2 regions of the Bacillus sp. P4_D3 genome follow, and region 1 is predicted to be linked to the other one. Evidence: riboswitches for the same ligand, from Rfam matches in the RefSeq annotation. Region 1 holds a riboswitch; the other holds the start of a gene.
The links. Region 1 has a riboswitch for cyclic di-AMP ahead of AC1DTM_RS08385 (SipW-dependent-type signal peptide-containing protein). Riboswitches for the same ligand answer to the same signal wherever they lie in the genome.
Positions count from the first base shown of each region.

Region 2: it holds a riboswitch for cyclic di-AMP, as region 1 does, so the genes downstream of both, AC1DTM_RS14655 (APC family permease) here and AC1DTM_RS08385 (SipW-dependent-type signal peptide-containing protein) in region 1, are expected to answer to the same signal.

Region 1 is NZ_JBFUIN010000038.1:12,866-21,287, forward strand. It holds gene AC1DTM_RS08375 (hypothetical protein) at 1-319, shown strand, start outside; gene AC1DTM_RS08380 (hypothetical protein) at 336-566, shown strand; cyclic di-AMP (ydaO/yuaA leader) riboswitch at 828-973, shown strand; gene AC1DTM_RS08385 (SipW-dependent-type signal peptide-containing protein) at 1,069-1,173, shown strand; gene kdpF (K(+)-transporting ATPase subunit F) at 1,170-1,250, shown strand; gene kdpA (potassium-transporting ATPase subunit KdpA) at 1,270-2,937, shown strand; gene kdpB (potassium-transporting ATPase subunit KdpB) at 2,951-5,041, shown strand; gene kdpC (K(+)-transporting ATPase subunit C) at 5,058-5,639, shown strand; gene kdpDN (KdpD-like non-kinase potassium sensor) at 5,696-6,850, shown strand; gene AC1DTM_RS08415 (patatin-like phospholipase family protein) at 6,999-7,853, shown strand; gene AC1DTM_RS08420 (hypothetical protein) at 8,051-8,422, shown strand, end outside.
Region 2 is NZ_JBFUIN010000136.1:466-4,948, forward strand. It holds partial or broken gene AC1DTM_RS14640 (hypothetical protein) at 1-357, opposite strand, end outside; gene panE (2-dehydropantoate 2-reductase) at 533-1,465, shown strand; gene AC1DTM_RS14650 (hypothetical protein) at 1,528-1,656, opposite strand; cyclic di-AMP (ydaO/yuaA leader) riboswitch at 1,796-1,942, shown strand; gene AC1DTM_RS14655 (APC family permease) at 2,085-3,911, shown strand.

The DNA of each region.
Region 1 (8,422 bases):
TCAGCATGAGTTAATTATTTTTACAGCAAATGAAGAGATAGCAGCTGAAGTTAGGAATTGTGGATTTGATTCGACTTATAGCTGTAATAAGGAGCAGGATTTTACTAGTATTTGCGAGCGGATTAAGAAAGTAATTTTATTAGGAGATGAGCTTCCGATAGTTAGCTTTTTCACAGAACGCATTCGTTTCTCTTTTCAAGCGCCTATTACTGTTGTTACAAAGAATAAACGCTATCCAGCCAGGCTCTATGAAACAATTGGAGCTAAATTTGTAGTGTTTACGAACTGTGATAATATTTCTTTTTTATTTTTTGAATAGAGCGGGGGAAACGAAGATGAAGGTATTGTTACTAGGAGATATAGCGAATCGTTGGGTGGCATCGGTAGAGCGAGTTCAAGAATTGGTGGCGCTCGATCCTATTTTTCCAAGGCCATATATAATATTGCCATCGAAAGATGCCTTATATTTAAAAACAGATATTATCGAATATGAGCAGCTACATGCAGAACTGTCGCAAGTTTATATTCGGGGAAGAAATTTACGTGCATTTTTACGAGGAGAATAAAGGTTGAATGAAAAAAGAGCGAATACTGAGTGCAACAAGCTATGCACTTCATGTAATTCGCTCTTTTTATTTCATATTTAAAGGATTATTTTTATGAAAAAGAAAGAAAAGACAAGAAAACAGATGAAAGAATATTAATAACACGTAATGTAAACGCTTAAACGACGGAATATTTTCTTTTTTTTAGTAATTTGCCTCTTTACAAGTTAAATATAGAGGAGTATATTTACTCTCATAAATCATTTATGAAATTTCCAAAAAAACCTAAAATCGCTGAGTTCCAGAAATGGAGCGGGGGAACCAATTTTGTGCATCGTCACTTGGGGTGAATCTTTCAATTTTGAAAGTAGGGCTACTCTTTAGGCCCGAATCCGACAGCTAACCTCGTAAGCGTTTAGAGAGGAGGTTTACTTTGTGTTGTTCGTTTCGAACACTAAGTGGAGCTTAGTGTTCTTTTTTTGATAACTATATGGTAAATTTTAACAAAAAGCGAGGGGTAGTTATGTTAGATGTTGTAATGATCGGGATTTTTGTTGGGTTAGTCGCATCGATGGCAAGTCTTGCAAGTTGGTCAGATAAAGTTGTGAAAGAAGGGAAGCAATCATGATGATTGCCTTATCGGTTATTGTTGCAGCGATTACGGTGTACTTAGTGTACGCATTATTAAATCCAGAAAAGTTTTAATTAGGGGGAATCATTCATTATGATTTGGGTTGCAGTCGTTATTACAATGCTCTTGTTTATTTTAGTAGCAAAGCCAACGGGGATTTATTTAGAGAAAGCCTTTCAAGGTAGCAAAACGCTAGATAAAGTATTCGGGCCTTTTGAAAAACTTATTTTTAAAATTACGGGTGTAAAAGCATACAATCAAACGTGGAAACAGTACGCATTATCATTAGTTTTACTCAATGGATTCATGATTGTTGTCGTATATTTCATTTTCAGATTACAAGGTGTGCTGCCGCTAAATCCAGCACATATTGAAGGAATGGAGCCTACGCTGGCTTTTAATACAGCGATTAGTTTTATGGCTGATACAAACTTACAGCATTATAGCGGTGAAAATGGTTTATCTTATTTATCACAATTAATCGGGATTACATTTTTAATGTTTGCGGCACCAGCAACGACGTTAGCACTTGTTATGGCTTTTATTAGAGGACTCGCTGGAAAAGAACTCGGTAACTTTTTCGTTGATTTTACGAGAGCATTAACGAGAGTTTTTCTTCCTATCGCATTTATTGCAGCGCTAGTCTTTGTCGCACTTGGTGTACCACAAACGTTAGACGGGGCAGTTACAGCACAAACAATTGATGGTGCGAAGCAAAGTATTTTGCGTGGTCCAGTTGCATCATTCGTTTCCATTAAGGAACTTGGAAATAACGGCGGTGGATTTTTCGGGGCAAATTCTACACATCCTTTCGAAAATCCAGGACAAATGAGTAATATTTTACAAATGATGCTTATGATGTTATTGCCAACAGCACTACCATTTACGTACGGACGAATGGTAGGAAATAAAAAACAAGGACGTATCCTTTTCGTTTCACTATTTATGGTGTTTTTACTAGGGTTTATAACGATTACTACAGCGGAATTAAATGGGAATCCAGCGTTAAATGGAATGGGTATTGAACATGTACAAGGAAGTACAGAAGGAAAAGAAGTACGATTTGGAACAGTATTTTCTTCACTATACGCAACAGTAACGACAGCTGCTGAAACAGGAGCAGTTAATACGATGCATGATACATTAACACCAATTGGTGGTTTAGTACCACTCGTAAATATGATGTTAAATACAGTATACGGTGGTGTTGGAGCAGGCTTTGTTAACATTATTATGTATGCAATTATTGCAGTCTTTATATCTGGGTTAATGGTTGGACGGACACCAGAGTTTTTAGGTAAGAAAATTGAAGGTAAGGAAATGAAATTAATTGCGGTAACGATATTATTTCATCCATTACTTATTTTAGGGTTTTCAGCATTAGCTCTTTCAACAAATTTAGGGACGGATGCAATTTCTCATTCAGGTTTCCACGGTTTAACGCAAGTTGTATATGAGTATACATCGTCAGCTGCGAATAATGGATCAGGATTTGAAGGATTAGCAGATAATACACCGTTTTGGAATATTACAACTGGTTTAGTTATGTTTTTAGGGCGCTATTTCAGCTTAATTACAATGTTAGCTGTGGCAGCTTCATTGAAAGAGAAGACGGTAGTGCCAGAAACAGTCGGAACGTTCCGTACAGATAATGGTTTATTTGGAGGGATCTTTATCGGAACGATTGTAATTGTTGGTGCGTTAACATTCTTCCCGATGTTAGTACTCGGCCCAATTGCAGAATTTCTTACATTGAAGTAATGGAGGGTAAATGATGAGACCGGTAGTGGTAAAAGAAAAACAAATAAATCAGTCACAAATACATGCTGTGGAAGATGAGGTTAGACAAGCGAAAACGTTGGATCGTGATATCGTGACGCATGCGATGAAACAATCCTTTGCGAAATTGAATCCGAAAGTAATGATAAAGAATCCGATTATGTTCATTGTGGAAATTGGCTTTATAATTACGTTCATTTTATCCTTTCTTCCAAGTAGTTCTAATAGTGTACCAGGATGGTTTAATATAACAGTTTCTCTCATTCTATTATTTACAGTTTTATTTGCTAACTTTGCAGAAGCGTTAGCTGAAGGTCGTGGTAAAGCACAAGCAGATTCTTTAAAACAATCGAAGAAAGATGTGTTTGCAAATGTTGTAAAAGAAAATGGAGATATTGTTCAAGTTTCAGCAACTGATCTGAGAAAAGGTGACGTTGTTATTGTAAAACAAGGAGAAATGATTCCGAATGATGGTGAAGTAATTAAAGGATTAGCGTCTGTAGATGAATCTGCAATTACAGGGGAATCAGCTCCTGTAATAAAAGAGGCGGGCGGTGATTTTTGTTCCGTAACAGGCGGAACGATGGTCGTAAGTGATGAGATTACAATTATAATTACGAGCAATCCTGGTGAATCATTTATTGATAAAATGATTTCATTAGTAGAAGGCGCTGCTCGTCAAAAAACGCCGAATGAGATTGCTTTAAATACAGTATTAACGAGTTTAACTCTTATTTTCTTAATCGTTGTTGTGACGTTGCCGATTTTCACAAATTATTTAGGGTTTCAAATTGAAACAGCTGTACTTGTAGCGTTGTTAGTTTGTTTAATTCCAACGACAATTGGTGGGTTATTATCAGCGATTGGTATTGCTGGGATGGACCGTGTGACAAAATTTAATGTGCTAGCAATGTCAGGGAAAGCAGTAGAAGCTGCGGGTGATATTAATACAATTATTTTAGATAAAACAGGTACGATTACTTTCGGGAACCGGATGGCACATACACTGCTACCTGTAGGAAATGAAACGATTGAGCAAGTAGGAAAATGGGCTGCAATTAGCTCAGTTTTAGACGAAACGCCAGAAGGTCGATCAGTTATAGAATATGTACAAACGAAATCTATATCATATAATAGAGAACTTGCAGAACAAGGTGAATTTGTTCCGTTTAAAGCAGAAACGAGAATGAGTGGTGTTGATTTACAGGACGGAACGAAAGTGAGAAAAGGTGCTGTCGGTGCCGTTATTGAATGGGTTCAATCGCAAGGTGGAACAATTCCGAAAGATGTGAATCAAAAAGCAGATTTAATTTCAAAAGAGGGCGGGACACCGCTTGTAGTTGCAGTAGATGATCGTATTTACGGTTTGATTTATTTAAAGGATACAGTAAAACCTGGTATGCGTGAACGTTTTGAACAATTGCGCCAAATGGGAATTAAAACGGTTATGTGTACAGGTGATAATCCATTAACAGCAGCAACAATTGCGAAAGAAGCAGGGGTAGATGAATTCATTGCTGAGTGTAAACCAGAAGATAAAATTGCGGTTATTAAAGCAGAGCAAGATAAAGGGAAACTTGTAGCAATGACAGGTGATGGTACAAATGATGCCCCGGCGTTAGCGCAAGCTGATGTTGGATTGGCGATGAATAGTGGTACCACAGCTGCGAAAGAAGCGGCCAATATGATCGATTTAGATTCGAATCCAACTAAAATTATTGAGGTTGTAGGAATCGGTAAGCAATTGTTAATGACACGTGGTGCGTTAACGACGTTTAGTATTGCGAATGATATTGCGAAATACTTCGCAATCATTCCAGCGATGTTTACACTTGCGATTCCGCAAATGGAAGCATTAAACATTATGAAATTAACATCACCGCTTTCAGCAATCTTATCAGCATTAATATTTAATGCGGTTATTATTCCGTTACTCATTCCGCTAGCGATGAAAGGTATTGCATATAAGCCGATGAGTTCGAATGCGCTGCTTAGCCGAAACTTACTCATTTACGGGCTTGGCGGGGTTATCGTTCCGTTCATTGGAATTAAAGTAATTGATATGATCGTCGGCTTGTTCATATAAGGAAGAGGGGAAAAAGATGGCGAAGAAACAAAGTATACTATCACCAATTATTCGTATTACTTTTACATTTTTAGTTTTGTGTGGCCTCGTATACCCGCTTATTGTAACTGGTATTGCGCAAGCGGTAATGAAGGATAATGCGGATGGAAGTCTTATATATAATGATAAGGATGAAATAGTTGGTTCAAAATTAATCGGTCAAAATTTCACAGATCCACGTTATTTTCATGGACGCGTCTCTAGTATAGAATATAAAGCAGAGGCATCCGGTTCAAATAACTATGCACCGTCTAATCCAGATTTAGAGAAACGAGTAGAGAAAAGTATTGAAGACTGGAAGAAACAAAATCCAACCGTTCCAGTTACAGAAGTACCGATAGATTTAGTGACGAATTCAGGTTCAGGGCTTGATCCTGACATTAGTCCAAAGGCGGCTTCTGTACAGGTAGATCGTATATCGAAATTAACGAATATTCCGAAAGAAAAGCTAGATCAATTGATTAAGGATCAAACGGAAGGCGCTGCGCTCGGCTTGTTTGGAGAAGATCGCGTGAATGTCTTAAAGTTAAATTTAGAATTACAGAAACTAATGAAATAGAAATAACGCTACCTCAATCTAAAGGATTGAGGTAGCGTTGTTTCAAAAGAAAGGGTGTGAGTATTTTGTATGCGGATGATTATAAACCGACGTTTCAAAGGCGGACGCCAGAAGAGTATCTAGAATATATTCGTCAGCAAAATCGCGGGAAGTTAAAGCTATACGTAGGGGCTGCACCAGGGGTAGGGAAAAGTTATAAGATGCTCTATGATGCTAGAGAAATGAAAAAAGATGGTATTGATATTGTAATTGGTTTAATTGAAACACATGGGAGGGAAGAGACAGCAGAAGCGATTGCTGATTTAGAAAAAGTCCCTTTAAAAGAAATACAGTATAAAGGAAAGTTATTTTGTGAGCTTGATGTGGAAGGAATTATAAAGCGTGCACCGCAAGTAGTTGTAGTGGATGAACTCGCGCATAGTAATATTCCTGGATCTAAAAATAAGAAACGTTATATGGATGTACAAGAATTATTAGAAGCAGGCATATCCGTATTATCAGCATTTAATATTCAACATTTAGAAAGTGTTCATGACATTGTAGCTCAAATTACGAATATAAAAGTAAGAGAGCGTATTCCAGACTTTATTTTGCAAAAAGCAAATGAAATTCAACTCGTTGATGCAACACCGGAAGTATTAAGGAAGAGATTAATAGATGGAAAGATATATAAGGAAGAAAAAATTCAACAAAGCTTACAAAATTTCTTTACACTTAATAATTTAGGGGCACTAAGGGAATTATCACTTCGAGAAGTTGCAGATGATATGGATGAGAAAATTAGCCAAACAGTTATAGAACCGATTGGCGTGAAGGAAAAAATTCTCGTTTGTGTGCAATATAGTTCGACAGCGGAGAAATTAATACGGCGAGGTTGGCGCATGGCTGATCGGTTAAACGCTGAATTGTATGTCTTAAATGTAGAAAGGGAAAATATAGATTCCCTTTCAGCAGGGAAAAAGCAAACAATTGAAGAGTGGAAATCGCTAACGAATCAATTTGAGGCGAGCTTTGTATTAGAAGAAGCGAAAGGAAGAAAGCCAGCTGACGTTATTATTGAAGTTGCGAAAAGACTACAGGTGACACAAGTTTTACTTGGGCAATCGGCGAGAACACGGTGGGAAGAAATACGAAAAGGTTCTATTGTAAATGAAATTATGAGACAAACGAAGTATATTGATATTCATATCGTTGCTGATCAAAGAGCTTAAAATAGAGACTGGATTGTTCAGGAGTCTCTATTTTTCTTTTTTCAAGCCTTTTGAATATAATTTCTGAAAGAACTCATATATAATAGAAAAAGATACTTAACATAGTGAATAATTAAAGAGTCAATGTATATAAAGAGGAGAGAATAACATGCTTGAAAATACGGGGTTAGTATTAGAAGGAGGCGGTATGCGTGGTGTATATACTGGTGGGATACTAGAATACTTTATGGAACAAGATTTATATTTTCCATATGTAGTCGGTGTATCAGCTGGTGCTTGTCATGCAGCGTCGTATCTTTCCAGACAAAGAAATAGAAACAAAACGGTCAATATTGATTATGTATCACATCCGAAGTATTTATCGTATAAAAACTTATGGAGAAAACGTCAGTTATTTGATATGGAATTCATTTTTCATGAAATTCCAGAAAAGCATGTGCCGTTTGATTTTGAAACATACTTTAATAGTCCCGAACGCTTTCTTGTAGGAACAACGGATTGTGAAACAGGACAGTCTGTTTATTTTGAAAAAGAGGGAACGAATGATGATGCGCTAAATTTATTACAAGCGTCTAGTTCATTACCTTTCATCGCACCAGTAGTAAATTACCGTGGTAAGCAATTGTTAGATGGCGGGATTTCTGATCCGATTCCAGTTCGTAAAGCACAGGAGGATGGATTTAAAAAATCAGTCGTTATTTTGACGAGAAACCATGGTTACGCAAAGAAAAAATCGAAATTTGGCTGGGTTGCAACGAAAGCTTATAAAAAATACCCGAACCTTGTTAACACGATGCTAGCTCGTTATGAAGTGTATAATGAAACACTTCACTACATTGAAAAAGAAGAACAAGCTGGTAATTTATTTGTTATTCGCCCGGAAGTGCCGCTTCAAGTAGATCGTATGGAAAAGGATACGGCTAAATTACAAAATCTATATGAGCAAGGCTATGAAGATGCGAAGAGACAGTTTGCAGATTTACAGGCGTTTTTGCAAAAATAATAATTAGGCTGTGGAGAAGGAGTTCTCTGCAGCCTTTTTTGTATTGCTACTTATACGTTACTTTTTAAAAATGTATTAATGTTTAAGCGTTTAAAGAGTTTGTAAAACATATGGGTTTATTATTGAGAAAAATTGGCTTGAAGGGTATTATGACGATGTAGCGCTACTAAACTATTTAATTTATGAGGTGATTGTTAATGAAAGGAAAGGTTTTTTCAATTACAACTTTAGTAGTATTAGCAACATCAATCTCAACAAGTGCATTCTATCCAACTTTAAGTGGTCACAAAAGCGGTAATCTACTATCTTACAGAGCTCAAACGACTACGAATCAAAATGCATCTCGCTGTTCAGTAGCAATTTCTTTTATTAATTCAAATGGAAATAATTCATATATTGAAAGCGCTTCGGATAAATTAGGATCCCATGAATCTGGAAGAGCATTAAATGCTACTGTGAGTAATGGTGCATATAACGCCTTTGGTGCAAAAGGACTATACTCTGAGCATTATGCTAATGAGGATAATGACTATCAAGAAGAGATTCGCAAAGGTAATTTTGATAGTAAT
Region 2 (4,483 bases), on a different contig from region 1:
TGTTACATCAATAGAATGTATCTTGAATGGAACGGAAATAAGGTTAGTTGTTAAATGTCCATTTAAATTAAGGTCTTTAGAATAGCGCTGTAATCCTTTTTGATGTTCTGAATGAGGAAAGAGAATTTTATTTGTAAAGGAAAGATAGTATGCTTCCATATTTTGATGTGAAACTTGAAATTTCCCGTAATATGTATTTTCATCTTCAAGATGATCGAGTCGAAAAGGTCGAAAATCATTTTTTTGTAAGAAAGGGAACATATTTTGTTCATATCCAGTTTTAAACGAAAACGGGAATATAAATTGAAATATAGCTGTTGTTACATCTTTTTCCTCGATTGTTTGTATTGCCTCCATTTACATTGTTTCCTTTCCGTATAAGCTATAGAAACAACATGCCCAATTTTTCTTGAAAATAACCTCTCTTGTTCATTAGATTAAGAATGAAAATTCAGCTTATTTAACAAAGGACATGTATAATGTTATGTATACTAAAATTAGTATAATTGTGTTAGAAAAAGGGGGATGTTGTATGCGTATTTTAGTATTAGGAGCTGGGGGCGTTGGCGGATTTTTCGGTGGCCGATTAGTAGAAAAGGGAGAAGATGTTACATTTCTCGTTCGCAGCAAAAGAAAACAGCAATTAGAAGAAAAAGGCCTTGTTATTCGTAGTGTTAATGGAGATTTTTCATTTCAACCGAAATTGGTAACGAAAGAAGATAGAACGACTCCATTTGATGTGATTTTATTTTCAACAAAAGCGTATCATTTACACGAGGCGACCATAGATTTAAAGCCGTTTGTAGGTAAAAATACTGTAATAATCCCATTGTTAAATGGTATCGCTCATTTATCACTATTACAAAAGGAATTAGGTGAAGAGAAAGTAATTGGCGGTCTATGCTTTATCGAGACGACATTAAACGATCAGGGAGAAATTGTACAAACGAGTGCTGCCAACAGACTTGTATTTGGGGAAATTAAGTCTCAAGATTCAGAGAGAATAAAGCTTATTTCTAAAACATTTGCAGATACAAAAGCTAGTTTTGTTTTAAGTGAAAATATTGTGCAAGATATGTGGCATAAATATTTATTTATCACCGTAATGTCAGGTGTGACAACATTAATGCGTGCGCCGATAGGACCGATTCGTGAGAGTGATGGAGGCCGAGAATTTATTAGGAACTTATTTGAAGAATCAGTGCAAATCATGAAATCTATGGGGGCTCCAGTTAAGGAGAATATAGCCCAGGAACATATGAAAACGATTGATAAAATTTCGTATGATATGAAGTCATCGATGCAACGGGATATGGAAAAAGGTTCGCTCATTGAAGGGAAGCATTTACAAGGATACTTATTGAAATTAGCAGAGGAAATGTCTATAGATGTGCCTTTATTAAGTGTTGTGTATCAAAATTTAAAGGTGTATGAAAAAATGATTTTTACTAAAGAAATGGTATGAAAAAGAGTAAAGGATAGCAAAATATAAATGTTGCTATCCTTTTTTTGTTTCTTTTTGACAATTTATTCGTTTCTTTTCGGTTTATCTGTCGTATTTCGTTCTCTTTCACGTTTACCATATAGCTGATTAATTTCATTTGCTACTGCATCTAAATAGGAATCGGAAAAAAGTGGCTTCTTTTCTTTAGACATACGGGTCTCCTTTGTGGATTTTTAGTATTCATTATGTATATTTTTCGGTGGATTATGCGCAATCGTTTTAATTTTTTTCTTTTTTAAAATTTTTGTTTACTTTTTGAAAATAAAGGAGTATTATAATCCACAGTTTCAATTTTCTAAATCGCTGAAGCCGCATGGTGCGGGGGACCCGTTCTTATGGATTAGTACATAATCCAATGGGGTGAATCCTTGAAAAAGGTAGGGCTACTCATAGGCCCGAATCCGACAGCTAACCTCGTAAGCGTTATATTGAGAAGGAAGGTGGAGCTTGTGCGACAAAAAAAATAATGTCTACAAGTCTATTTCGTTATGGCTTGTAGACATTTTTGTTTTCTGAAGAAATAGTTTATCGCTGTAACTAGCAGAATCGTTCGTACAAAATTATTGGAGAGTGGACAGCATTGGTTTCATCTATTAAAAGATTTTTAATTGGAAGACCGTTAAAATCAACTGAGTTAGGAGAGCAAAAACTTAATAAAACGAAGGCGCTAGCCATTTTATCTTCTGACGCATTGTCATCGGTCGCATACGGACCAGAGCAAATATTAATTGCACTAGCAGGTCTTGGAGCAATAGCTTATTGGTATTCCATTCCGATAGCTGTTGGGGTATTAGTATTATTGACAGCTCTTATTTTATCTTATCGACAAATTATTTTTGCTTACCCTCATGGCGGCGGAGCATATGTTGTATCAAAAGAAAATTTAGGGATGAATCCGGGATTAATAGCTGGAGGATCTTTATTAGTCGATTACATTTTAACTGTTGCAGTAAGTGTGTCCGCAGGTACAGATGCACTCACATCAGCTTTTCCTAGTTTACATGCACATAATGTAATCATTGCGATTATATTTGTCATATTGATTACCATCTTAAATTTAAGAGGCGTAACGGAATCAGCTTCCGTTTTAGCATATCCGGTTTATTTATTCGTTGTAGCATTATTTATATTAATTGGTGTAGGAATATATAATATTTTGACTGGTCACGTTTCACCCACGCTGCATTCGCCAATTGGAACACCAGTTGCGGGAATTAGTTTGTTCTTACTGTTACGAGCATTTGCTTCAGGAAGCTCTGCTTTAACGGGTGTTGAGGCGATATCTAACGCAATTCCAAACTTTAAAGATCCTGCACCTAACAATGCAGCGAAAACATTGCTTGCAATGGGTGCATTACTTGCAGTTTTATTTTCTGGAATTGTCTTTTTAGCTTATTATTACGGAATTAATCCAAGTAAGGAAGTAACAGTCGTTTCACAAATTGCTGAACAAACTTTTGGACGTAATTTCATGTACTATTTCATACAAGGTACAACAGCTTTAATATTAATTCTTGCGGCTAACACAGGTTATTCTGCATTTCCACTATTAGCGGTTAATCTTGCAAAAGATAAGTTCATACCGAGAATGTTTACGATTAGAGGAGACCGCCTAGGTTATTCAAACGGTATTATTATACTTGGGATTTCTTCGATTATTTTAATTGTAGCTTTTCAGGGGAAAACAGAACACTTGATTCCGCTATATGCAGTAGGGGTATTTATTCCGTTTACACTTTCTCAAACTGGAATGGTACTAAAATGGCTTCGTGAAAAGCCTGAAGGATGGGCTTTAAGATTAACGGTTAATTTAATTGGTGCAGTCATTAGTTTTATCGTTATGAGCATGTTCTTTTTAACTAAGTTCGCACAAGTTTGGTCAATCCTTATTTTCTTACCTTTTATTATCTTCTTGTTCCATCGAATTAAGAAGCATTATGATGCAGTGGGCGATCAATTAAGTTTAAAAACTTGTGAACCACTTGTTCCGATTGAAGGGAATGTAATTGTCGTTCCTGTAGCTGGTATGACTCATGTAGTAGAAAATTCATTGAACTATGCTAAGGCTCTTTCTGCAGATCAAGTTATCGCTGTATATGTTGCTTTTGACAGAGAAGAGGAAAAGAAATTTGAAGAGAAATGGGAGAAGTGGCAACCTGAAGTAAGGCTTGTTACATTACATTCTCATTATAGAAGCATTATTCAGCCGCTTACAAAATTTATTGACACAGTGCAATATAAAGCGAGTGAATCAAATTACCGAGTTACGGTCGTTATACCACAGTTTATTCCGAAAAAAGGTTGGCATAACATTCTTCATAATCAGTCTAGTTTACTCATTCGTGCGTATTTACTCTATAAAAGAAATGTTGTTATTACGACAGTTCCATATCATTTGAAAAAGTAATAAGATTTTTTAAGGATAGCTTCACGAAAGTGAAGCTATCCTTTTTGTGTATATGCTATGCATAATTGCATATAGGCCTTAAAGTTATATTGATATAATGTAATCACTTATGAGTAAACAGTGTTTTTTGTTGTGATATATGGATATTTTAATGGAGGAAGTTAAGTGGATTTTATTTTGGAATAAGGACATGAGGTCTTGAAAATAAAGGGAATTAAAATACTTCTTTACGATAGATGAATAGCTGTGTTTAAATGACCTTACAGTACAAAACTTTAATAAAAACAAAACGGAATTTCATATTTACGTGCGTTATTTATCTTAAAATGAATAATATTTTCATGTAATATATTCACTGTGTGAATATGGAAATTGCGATGAAACAGAAATTTTATACAATGTTATTCATACTAAACACATGTGAAAAGTTATGAAATGTTTTATAACAATAAGTAAGTACTGTAGAAATAAAGTTTGAGAGAGGTGTTTCGTACATGACTCACGGTGAGAACGTTCTCTATTTTTAACCATCTCAAATAATGTGCAAGAAAATAGAATAATAAAATGCGATA